3 linked regions of the Rhodopseudomonas sp. BAL398 genome follow. Each later gene encodes a partner of the first gene's protein in a complex. Links are inferred from orthologs where the notes say so. Each region holds a gene or a part of one and is shown in the gene's direction. Other genes may lie near its edges.

Evidence for each region.
Region 2: the proteins of dnaN (region 1) and RBJ75_RS22540 are in contact, whole or in part, in a cryo-EM structure (PDB 8GIZ), measured with the Escherichia coli proteins. The link is inferred for Rhodopseudomonas sp. BAL398 from one-to-one orthologs.
Region 3: the proteins of dnaN (region 1) and RBJ75_RS07505 are in contact, whole or in part, in a solved structure (PDB 1OK7), measured with the Escherichia coli proteins. The link is inferred for Rhodopseudomonas sp. BAL398 from one-to-one orthologs.

What each region holds. Positions count from the first base shown.
Region 1 is NZ_CP133111.1:4,669,582-4,673,414, reverse strand. What follows is about bases 513-3,320. They hold dnaN (DNA polymerase III subunit beta), read left to right. Parts: upstream 513-1,261; coding sequence 1,262-2,380; downstream 2,381-3,320. Other genes in these bases: recF (DNA replication/repair protein RecF), read left to right, coding at 2,826-3,320; RBJ75_RS22015 (GIY-YIG nuclease family protein), read left to right, coding at 2,475-2,762; dnaA (chromosomal replication initiator protein DnaA), read left to right, coding at 513-969. Outside these bases: more of dnaA, read left to right, coding at 1-512; more of recF, read left to right, coding at 3,321-3,833. UniProt on the Escherichia coli protein: Confers DNA tethering and processivity to DNA polymerases and other proteins. Acts as a clamp, forming a ring around DNA (a reaction catalyzed by the clamp-loading complex) which diffuses in an ATP-independent manner freely and bidirectionally along dsDNA.
Region 2 is NZ_CP133111.1:4,786,888-4,790,278, forward strand. What follows is about bases 1-2,879. They hold RBJ75_RS22540 (DNA polymerase III subunit gamma/tau), read left to right. Parts: upstream 1-451; coding sequence 452-2,308; downstream 2,309-2,879. Other genes in these bases: RBJ75_RS22545 (YbaB/EbfC family nucleoid-associated protein), read left to right, coding at 2,548-2,868; recR (recombination mediator RecR), read left to right, coding at 2,869-2,879. In the rest of the region: more of recR, read left to right, coding at 2,880-3,391. UniProt on the Escherichia coli protein: Part of the beta sliding clamp loading complex, which hydrolyzes ATP to load the beta clamp onto primed DNA to form the DNA replication pre-initiation complex.
Region 3 is NZ_CP133111.1:1,564,762-1,568,249, forward strand. Bases 1-2,976 are described here. They hold RBJ75_RS07505 (DNA polymerase IV), read left to right. Parts: upstream 1-828; coding sequence 829-2,124; downstream 2,125-2,976. Other genes in these bases: RBJ75_RS07490 (PleD family two-component system response regulator), read right to left, coding at 1-18; RBJ75_RS07495 (response regulator), read right to left, coding at 29-394; RBJ75_RS07500 (DUF3572 domain-containing protein), read left to right, coding at 533-832; RBJ75_RS07510 (cell envelope integrity EipB family protein), read right to left, coding at 2,214-2,976. Also shown: more of RBJ75_RS07510, read right to left, coding at 2,977-3,089; CDF family Co(II)/Ni(II) efflux transporter DmeF, read left to right, coding at 3,219-3,488. UniProt on the Escherichia coli protein: Poorly processive, error-prone DNA polymerase involved in translesion repair and untargeted mutagenesis. Copies undamaged DNA at stalled replication forks, which arise in vivo from mismatched or misaligned primer ends.

The sequences.
Region 1 (3,833 bases):
GCGGCCCGGCAGGTCGCCGAGGGCCGTCGCGGCGATCCGGTGATGTTCAACCCGCTCTACATCCATGCCGGCGTCGGCCTCGGCAAAACCCATCTGCTGCAGGCGGTGACCTGGGCCGGCAATTCCGGCACCGAACGCAAGGTGCTGTATCTGACCGCCGAGAAGTTCATGTACGGCTTCGTCGCCGCGCTGAAGACGCAGACGGCGCTGGCCTTCAAGGAAGCGCTGCGTGGCATCGACGTGCTGGTGATCGACGATCTGCAATTCCTGCAGGGCAAGACCACCCAGGCCGAATTCTGCCACACGCTGAATGCGCTGATCGACGCCGGTCGCCAGGTGGTGATCGCCGCCGATCGGCCGCCATCGGACCTCGAGAGCCTCGACGAGCGGGTGCGCTCGCGGCTGGCCGGCGGCCTGGTCGTCGAGATGGGCTCGCTCGGCGAAGAATTGCGCCTTGGAATTTTGAAATCGCGCGTGCTGGCGGCGCGTGCGCATCACGCCACCTTCGACGTGCCGGCGCCGGTGCTGGATTATCTGGCCCGCACCATCACCCATAATGGCCGCGACCTCGAGGGCGCGATCAACCGGCTGCTGGCGCACAGCAAGCTCAACGCCCAGCCGGTGACGCTGGAAATGGCCGAGCGCGAAGTGCGCGACCTGATCCGGCCGCAGGAGCCGAAACGGATCAAGATCGAGGATATTCAGCGCATCGTGGCCCGGCAGTACAATGTCAGCCGCTCCGACCTGCTGTCGTCGCGCCGCACCGCCAATGTGGTCCGACCGCGTCAGGTCGCGATGTATCTGGCCAAGACGCTGACGCTGCGCTCGCTGCCGGAAATCGGCCGCCGTTTCGGTGGCCGCGATCACACCACGGTCCTGCATGCGGTTCGCAAGATCGAAGGGCTGGTGGCCAAGGACGCCGCTTTGTCCGACGAGGTCGAACTGCTCAAGCGGCAGCTCCAGGAATAGTCTGCCGGAGCCGTCCGGCCGGACATTCTGCCGGGACAGTCCTGTCGGGACAGTCCCGCAATATCGCCAGAAAACCCTGCCGGATGCGCCCTCCAGAGCGGCCATGCCCCTGAAATGCGGGGAAATTCGCTCCCGGCCGGCGCGCCGCACTTGCGTCGGCCCGTCATCCACGCCACTTTGCGAACCCCCGCGGGTTTGAACGAATCCGTAGGGCCTCAATCGCTGCGGCGCCGCTTCCGGCCGCCGGGCATCTTCATCACACGATGTGGATTTGGATCAGGCGGGTTTTGCAATGAAGGTTACCGTCGAACGCGCGCAACTCTTGAAATCGTTGGGCCACGTGCATCGCGTGGTCGAACGTCGCAACACCATACCGATCCTCGGCAACGTCCTGGTGCGCGCCGAGAATGCCCGGCTGTCGCTGAAGGCCACCGACCTCGACCTTGAAGTGACCGAGACGCTGCCCGCCGAAGTCGCGACCGCGGGCTCGACCACGGTTCCCGCTCATATGTTCTACGACATCGTCCGCAAGCTGCCGGACGGATCGCAGATCGTGCTGGAAGCCGACGGTGACCGTTCGGTCCTGGCGATCCGCGCCGGGCGCTCGCGCTTCACGCTGCAGACCCTGCCGGAAAACGATTTCCCGGACCTCGCCGCCGGCGAGATGACGCATTCCTTCGCGCTGGCCGCGGCCGATGTGAAGCGGCTGATCGACCGCACTCAATTCGCGATCTCCACCGAAGAGACCCGCTATTATCTCAACGGCATCTATCTGCACAGCGCCGGCAGTGCCAAGGCCGCGACGCTGCGCGCGGTCGCCACCGACGGCCACCGCCTTGCCCAGATCGATCTGGCGCTGCCGGCGGGCGCCATCGGCATGCCCGGCGTGATCGTGCCGCGCAAGACCGTCGGCGAAGTCCAGCGACTGATCGAGGACGCCGAGGCCGAGGTCGGAATCGAGCTGTCTGCCGGCAAGATCCGCTTCACCATCGGCGACGTGGTGCTGACCTCGAAACTGATCGACGGCACCTTCCCGGATTACGGCCGGGTGATTCCGCAGAACAACGACAAGGAACTGATCGTCGACAAGAAGGATTTCGAGGCCGCGGTCGACCGCGTCTCGACGATTTCGAGCGAACGCGGCCGCGCCGTGAAACTGGCGCTCTCCGCCGGCAAGCTGATCCTGTCGGTGACCAATCCGGATTCCGGCAGCGCCACCGAGGAACTCGAGGTCGAATACGCCTCCGACGCGCTCGATATCGGCTTCAACTCGCGCTATCTGCTCGACATCGCCGCCCAGATCGAGGGCGAAGTCGCGGTGCTGAAACTCGCCGACCCCGGTTCGCCGACGCTGGTGCAGGACAAGGACGCCAAGGGCGCGCTCTACGTGCTGATGCCGATGCGGGTGTAGCCCTGCAATCGATATGTGTCATCGCCCGGCTTGACCGGGCGACCACCACCGGCCGTCATTGCCGGGCTTGACCCGGCAATCCATCTTCTTCGCGATGAGCTATTGGGTCTATATTCTTGCCAGCAAACCGGGCGGCACCCTGTACGTAGGTGTCACCAACGATCTGGTGCGCCGCATCTACGAGCATCGCGAGGGGCTCGCCGAGAGTTTCACCAAACGATACGGGATCAAGATGCTGGTGTATTTCGAGGCGCACGACACCATCGCCGCCGCACTCCAGCGCGAGAAGAACATCAAGCATTGGTCGCGAGAGTGGAAAATCGATCTCATCATTGCCGCCAATCCGGATTGGCGCGATCTCTATGACGAGATTGTCCGCTGACGCGGACGATGGATTGCCGGGTCAAGCCCGGCAATGACGTTCCCTGATTTGCAGCGCGCCCTCATGACCGCCTCCCGCATCCATCGCCTGAGCCTGACGCATTTCCGCAATTATCGTGCGGCGAGCCTGACCACACGTGGCGACATCGTCGTGCTGGTCGGGCCGAACGGCGCCGGCAAGACCAATTGCATCGAGGCGATTTCGTTTCTGTCGCCGGGGCGCGGGCTGCGGCGCGCCACGCTGGACGACGTGGCCGACAATCAGGGCGATGGCTCCTGGGCGGTTGCGGCCGAGATCGAGGGCGCGCTCGGCCTTGCCACGCTCGGCACCGGGATCGATCCGCCGCTGCCCGACACGGCTTCCGCGCGGCGTTGCCGGATCGATCGCGAGAATGTCGGCTCCGCTGCGGCGTTCGGCGATCATCTCCGCATGGTCTGGCTGACGCCGGCGATGGACGGGCTGTTCATGGGCGCGGCGTCGGAACGGAGGCGGTTTTTCGATCGGCTGGTGCTGGCGATCGACAGCCAGCATTCCTCGCGCGTCTCGGCGCTCGACCGCAGCCTGCGCTCGCGTAACCGGCTGCTGGAGGCGCGCCACGCCGACGGCCATTGGCTCGACGCCATCGAGCGCGAAACCGCGGAGCTGGCGGTGGCGGTGGCGGCGATGCGCGGCCAGACCGCGATCCGGCTTGCGGCCGCGCTGGATGCGCGCGGCGCGGCCTCGGCGTTCCCCTCAGCCCGGCTCATGCTCGACGGCTGGATGGAGAGCGCGCTGATCGATCAGCCCGCGACCGCGATGGAAGATCGCTATCGCCAGATCCTGCGCGACAATCGCGGCCGCGACGCCGCCGCCGGCCGCACGCTGGACGGGCCGCATCTGACCGACCTACAGGTGATCTACGCGCCGAAGGCGATGCCGGCGCGCGACGCCTCCACCGGCGAGCAGAAGGCGCTGCTGATCGGCCTGGTGCTGGCCCATGCCCATCTGGTTTCGGAAATGACTGGCATCACCCCGCTGCTGCTGCTCGACGAGGTGGTGGCGCATCTCGATCCATCGCGGCGCCGGGCGCTG
Region 2 (3,391 bases), 120 kb from region 1 along the record:
CTGTTCCAATCGATCACGGCAAGGCGCGCGGCGCGCCGGCTCGGCGCCAGCGGGGCGGCGAAACGGCGCAGCTTCGGGGCGCGCTTTACCACACCAAAGGTCGTCGCCGCCACGCTTGCATTCCGGCGCTTTTCGATCCAAATAAGGGCCGGGAGATTGGCGGTGGACGAGCCACTCGCCAACCGGGTCAGGTCCGGAAGGAAGCAGCCCTAACGAGGTCCGGATCGGGTCGCTCGTCAGTCTCCTACTTTGCTTTGAGCGTCCGTGACGCTCTCGACGGTCGGCCATGGCAATCTCGCGCCCGAACCGGCCCCGGCTCTGTCGGGCGAGTTCCTAAGGGGGCCCGCCGATCGGCCAAGCGTCGCCTGCAATAGTCGCGTGAACACTCGCCTGACACGCCCGAGCAATTCCGCAATCCGGCTTCGAAAGACATGCAATTGCGGACCGATCGATGACCGAGGCTGGCACACCCGCAATTCCGTCGACCGCTGCGGCCGATCCCGATTCGTCGGGGTTCGACACCGGCGCGGCCGCGGCCGGCAAGCCCTATCGGGTGCTGGCGCGCAAATATCGTCCCAATAGCTTCGACGATCTGATCGGCCAGGAGGCGATGGTGCGCACCGTCTCCAACGGCTTCGAGACCGGGCGGATCCCGCAGGCCTGGATTCTGACCGGCGTGCGCGGCGTCGGCAAGACCACCACCGCGCGCATCCTGGCCCGCGCTCTGAATTATCAATTGCCCGACGGCTCGATCAAGGGGCCGACCATCCACATGCCGGTGCCGGGCATTCATTGCCAGGCGATCATGGAAAGCCGGCACATGGACGTGCTGGAGATGGACGCCGCCTCCCACACCGGCGTCGACGACGTCCGCCAGATCAATGACAGCGTGCGCTATGCGCCGGCCAGCGCCCGCTACAAGGTCTACATCATCGACGAAGTCCACATGCTGTCGACGGCGGCGTTCAACGCCTTCCTGAAGACGCTGGAGGAACCGCCCGAGCACGCCAAATTCGTGTTCGCCACCACAGAGATCCGCAAGGTGCCGGTGACGGTGCTGTCGCGTTGCCAGCGTTTCGATCTGCGCCGGGTCGAGGCCGACGTGCTGATGGCGCATCTGGCCAATATCGCCGCCAAGGAAAATGTCGAGGTCGAGCCGGAGGCGCTCGGCATCGTGGCGCGTGCCGCCGAGGGCTCGGTGCGCGATTCGCTGTCGCTGTTCGACCAGGCGATCGCCCATGCGGCCGGCACCGTGCGCGCCGACGCGGTGCGGCAGATGCTGGGGCTGGCCGATCGGACCCGGGTGATCCATCTGTTCGACGCGCTGGCGCAGGGCGACATCGCCGCAGCCTTCCAGGAATTCCGCGAGCAATACGACACCGGCGCCGACCCGATCGTGATTCTCAGCGACCTCGCCGAATTCGTCAATTTCGTCACCAGGGTCAAGATCGTCCCCGCCACCGCCGAGAATGTCGCCTTCGGCGAAACCGAACGGCTGCGCGCGCGCGATTTCGCCGGCAAGATGTCGATGCGGGTGCTGTCGCGGATGTGGCAGATGCTGCTCAAGGGCATTACCGAGGTGCAGGGCGCCACCCGCCCGGCCGCCGCCGCCGAAATGGTGCTGGTGCGGATCGCCTATGTGGCCGATCTGCCGACGCCCGACGAGGCGATCCGGATGATCGAGCAGGGCGGCGGCGGAGCTTCGGCATCCGCGTCGTCGGCGGCGTCGAGCAGCGCAGGCACGCGCGGCAGTTCGTCCTCGACGTCCGCGGTGTCGACGATGCCATCATCTCCGCGCGGCATGCCGATGGCGCGCGGCAGCGCCGAAGCGGCGCAACGTCCGCAACACAGTGCGCCGGCGGCCGAGCCGCAAGCCGCCGCGCTGACCATCACGACGTTTCCCGAACTGGTGGCGCTGGCGGCGGAGAAGCGCGACCTGATGACCCGCGCCGCGCTGGAAGCCGACGTTCGCCTGGTCCGGATCGAGGACGGCCGGCTCGAACTGGCGATGGAGCGCAGCGCCTCGCGCACTTTGATCAACGACCTGTCGCGCAAGCTGGAACAATGGACCGGGCGGCGCTGGACCGTGATCGTGTCCAACGAGGCCGGGCAGCCGACGCTGCGCGCGCAGAACGAACAGCAGAAGAACGAACGCGAGCGCGTCGCGGAATCCGATCCGCGGGTGCAGGAAGTGCTGGCCCGCTTCCCCGGCGCCAAGGTGCTGGAAGTGCGCCGGCTTGCCCCCGAGCCGCCGGAATCCGATGTCAGTGCTGACGACGCCGCCGAATCATTCGACAACGACGACTAGAGTCTGGTCCATTGACATGGCATCGCATGCACCGCGCGCACTGCTTCACCTCTCCCATTGGGAGAGGTCGGATTGCGAAGCAATCCGGGTGAGGGGTTGCGGCTTCACGATAGACCGTAACCCCTCACCCCAACCCTCTCCCCATGGGAGAGGGGGCGCGCTTCCGGTGTTGCAACGCTTCAATTTAATCTATCAGGCTCTAGAACGATCAACGACATCTCTCCAAGAAGGAATCGATCATGGCTGATTTTCTCGGCATGATGAAGCAGGCGGCGCAGCTGCAATCGAAAATGAAGGCGATGCAGGAAGAGCTCGATTTGATCGAGGTCGAAGGCCTGTCCGGCGGCGGTCTGGTCAGCGTGCGGATGACCGCCAAGATGGAAGTCAAGGCGATCAAGATCGACCCGTCGCTGATGAACGCCGACGAGCGCGGCGTGCTTGAGGATCTGCTGGTCGCGGCGCTGAGCGACGCCCACCGCAAGGCGGAAGCCGCGATGCAGGAGAAGATGCAGGCGCTGACCGGCGGATTGTCGCTGCCGCCGGGGATGGGCCTCGGCTAAATGGCCATTGCGGTTGCCGGCCCTGAGATCGAACGCCTGATCCAGCTTCTGGCGCGGCTCCCCGGACTGGGGCCGCGCTCGGCGCGGCGCGCGGCGCTGCATCTGATCAAGAAGCGCGAGGCCTTGATGGCGCCGCTGGCGGCCGCGCTGCAGGTCGCGATCGAGCGGATTCAGGTCTGCAATATCTGCGGCAATATCGACACGCAAAATCCCTGCACGGTGTGCACCGATCCCAGGCGCGATCGCTCGATCATCGTGGTGGTCGCCGACGTCGCCGATCTGTGGGCGCTGGAACGCGCATCCGCCACAAACGGCCAGTATCACGTGCTCGGCGCCACGCTGTCGCCGCTCGATGGCGTCGGCCCACAGGATCTGACCATCGACGCGCTGGTGGCGCGCGCCCATGCCAGCGAGGTCACCGAAATCATCCTGGCGCTCAACGCCACGGTCGATGGCCAGACCACGGCGCATTACATCACCGACCTGTTGCAGGAGGCCGGCGTGAAGATAACGCGGCTGGCGC
Region 3 (3,488 bases), 3.1 Mb from region 1 along the record:
CAGGATCCGTGCAGACATCGAAGCTCTCCTAGCCGATGAAACGGCGCACCGTTTCGATGAACTTGCCGACCGAGATCGGCTTCGACAAGTAAGCCTCGCAGCCGCCTTCGCGAATCCGTTCCTCGTCGCCCTTCATCGCGAACGCCGTCACCGCCACCACGGGAATCATGCGCAGCTCGGGATCGTCCTTGATCCAGCGGGTGACCTCGAGGCCGGAGACCTGCGGCAGCTGGATATCCATCAAGATCAGATCGGGGCGCAATTTGCGGACAAGATCGAGCGCCTCATAGCCATTGCTGGTTCCCGACGTCTGGTAGCCATGGGCTTCCAGCAAGTCGCGAAACAGTTTCATGTTGAGCTCGTTGTCTTCCACGATCAGGACGGTTTTTGCCATCCCGCCCTCCAATCCCCAATATAGTCCAAACAACAATGCCCAGCACCGCGACCAGCGATACAGTTCGCCACGCCGCAGTGACTCGGGCATGATGCATCAAAATAGAGACTATAAGTTACGGAAAGGCAAACATTGGCGATGACAAAGCGTTCTCACAACGCCAGGCAAGTAGCTGAAATCGTGGCCGTCCAGGCGCTGTCCTTCGTTGCCGGCGATCCCGAACGGCTGGGCCTTTTTCTCGCCGAGACCGGGCTCGGCCCCGAGACGCTGCGCTCGGCGGCGGCGGATCCGCAGTTCCTCGCCAGCGTGCTGGATTTCGTGATGCGTGATGACGCCACCGTGAAGGCGTTTGCCGCGGCGTCCGAGCTCGATCCGACCACGATCGCGGCGGCCCGGCAGGCGCTCGAAGAGCTGCCTCCGGAGAGCGGCGTGCGGTGACCAGCGACGCCCGCGGGCCGAACGGACCGGACTGCTTCTGCCGCGACTGCCTTGCCGATCTCGGCGGGGCGGCGCGGCGTTGCACCGTCTGCGGCTCCCCGCGCCTGGTCCACCATGCCGCGCTCGCGGCGCTGACGCTGGCCCATATCGATTGCGACGCGTTCTACGCCACGGTGGAGAAGCGCGATAATCCCGACATCGCCGATCGTCCCGTGATCATCGGCGGCGGCCGGCGCGGCGTGGTCTCGGCCGCCTGCTACATCGCGCGGACCTATGGGGTGCGCTCGGCAATGCCGATGTTCAAGGCGCTAGCGCTGTGTCCGCAGGCCGCGGTGGTGCGCCCCGACATGGCCAAATATGTCCGGGTCGGCCGCGAGGTCCGCCAGGCGATGCAGGCGCTGACGCCGCTGGTCGAACCCTTGTCGATCGACGAGGCCTTTCTCGATCTGGCCGGCACCGAGCGGCTGCACGGCATGATCCCCGCCAAGGTGCTGGCGCGGTTCGCCCGCCAGGTTGAGCGCGACATCGGCATCACCGTGTCGGTCGGGCTGTCCTGCAACAAGTTTCTCGCCAAGATCGCCTCCGACCTCGACAAGCCGCGTGGCTTCGCCGTGCTCGATCAGATCGACGCATGCGCGATGCTGGCCGAGCGGCCGGTCGGCTTCATCTTCGGCGTTGGACCTGCGACCGCCGAGCGGCTGGCGCCGCGCGGCTTCCGCAAGATCGGCGATCTGCAACGTGCCGACCCGATCGACCTGATGCGACTGTTCGGCGCCGAGGGCCAGCGGCTGTGGCGGCTGGCGCGCGGCATCGACGACCGCAAGGTGGTGCCCGATCGCGGCGCCAAGAGCATCTCCAACGAGACCACCTTCGACACCGACATCCGCGACTTCGCCACGCTGGAGAAGATCCTATGGCGGCTGTCCGAGAAGGTGTCGTCGCGGCTCAAAAGCGGCGACCTCGCCGGCGCCACCGTGACGCTGAAACTGAAGACCGCGGAATTTCGCCAGCGCACCCGCTCGCAGAGTATCCACGCGCCGACCCAGCTCGCGGCGAAAATCTTTTCGATCTCGCGCGACATGCTGGCCAAGGAAATCGACGGCACCGCGTTCCGGCTGATCGGCACCGGCGTCAGCGCGCTCGCCCCCGGTTCACAGGCCGGCGACACCGACATGATCGATCGCCGCTCCGCCAGCGCCGAACGCGCCATCGACGATCTGCGCAAAAAATTCGGCGACGCCGCGGTGATCAGGGGCATCGCCTATGAGGGCCCCGACAAGCCGCGGCAGTGAGATTAAACACGCTACGCCGATGCTGCGGCACTCTGCGGAGCGGCGCTACGCGCTGCACCGCGTCCGGGACACGGTGATCACTTCCAAGCTCACTTGCAGGGCGCGGTGTCCTTGACGTCGAATTTTCCCATCGCGCCGGCGATCACAAAATCATTGTAGTCGAGCACCAGCGATCGCGACACGCCGTTCTCGTAGAGTTCGAACGACATCGCATAGACCGGCGTCTGCTCGCCCGCATTGGCCTTGGCGCTGCGGTCGTAATAGCTCACCGTCACCGGCCAGCGCGTCAGCGACTTCATCGCGTCGGCGGTGGTCGATGCGTCCGGCGTCGCTGCCGCCCGGTCGCCCGGGATCGGCTGGCCGATCACCGTCAGCGTGTTGTAGACCTTCTCGCCATTGTCGGAACCGTCATAGACCGCCAGCTCCAGCAACGATTTGCCGGCGCGCGCGGCGGCGATGATGCGGTGGATCTGCTCGGTCGGAAACACGATATCGCCGTCGAGCGTGAAGGTCTTGGCCACCGGCTGCTTCAGCTTGACGGTGATGTGATCGCCGCTGCGCTCGGCGATGCCGTCGACCTGGCTGGCCTCGGCGTCGTTCATTTTGGTCTCGATCTTGAACCGGTAGCTGTTGCCGGCGCCGTCTTCCCAGCTGGTCGAGCGCAGATCGCTCAGCGTCTCCTTGCCCTCGCCGCTTTCCAGCTCGGACACCTGGCGGAAATCCGAACTGTAGCCGACGCAGGAACTTCCCGAAAAATTATACAGGATGCGACCGCGCACGCTGCCGATCGAGGCGTTGCCGCGGGATTTCAGCAGGCTCAAATCGTACAGTGCCTGATGGGCGAGGAAGCCGACATTGGCGCCGGCATGGGCCGCGTCATGCAGCGGCACGGCAGCGGCCGCGATGGCGAGGCCCAGCGTCAGGGCGGTGGCACGAAAACCCGAAATCTGGCATGACGGACGCATGTCGTCTCCTCGCGATTTGAAGCAAGGAAGATAGTTGTTCCAATATTGCGTCGCAACTAGGGCTCAATTGATGGGAACCCGCCATTGAGGCCGGATTCCCGCTCCTCGATCTGAACCAAGGACAGCTTGATGCATTCCGAATCGCTTGAGGGCTGGACCCACGACCACGTCTTTCTGGGCCGCGCGCACGCCCGCAACGAACGGCGGACCTGGCTGGTGGTGTGGTTGACCCTCGCCATGATGGTCGCGGAAATCGCCGGCGGCACGCTGTTCAGCTCGATGGCGCTGCTGGCTGATGGCTGGCACATGTCGACCCACGCCGCCGCCATCGGCGTCGCGGCGCTGGCCTATCGCTACGCCCGCCGCCATGCCCATGATCCGCGTTTCGCATTTGGCACC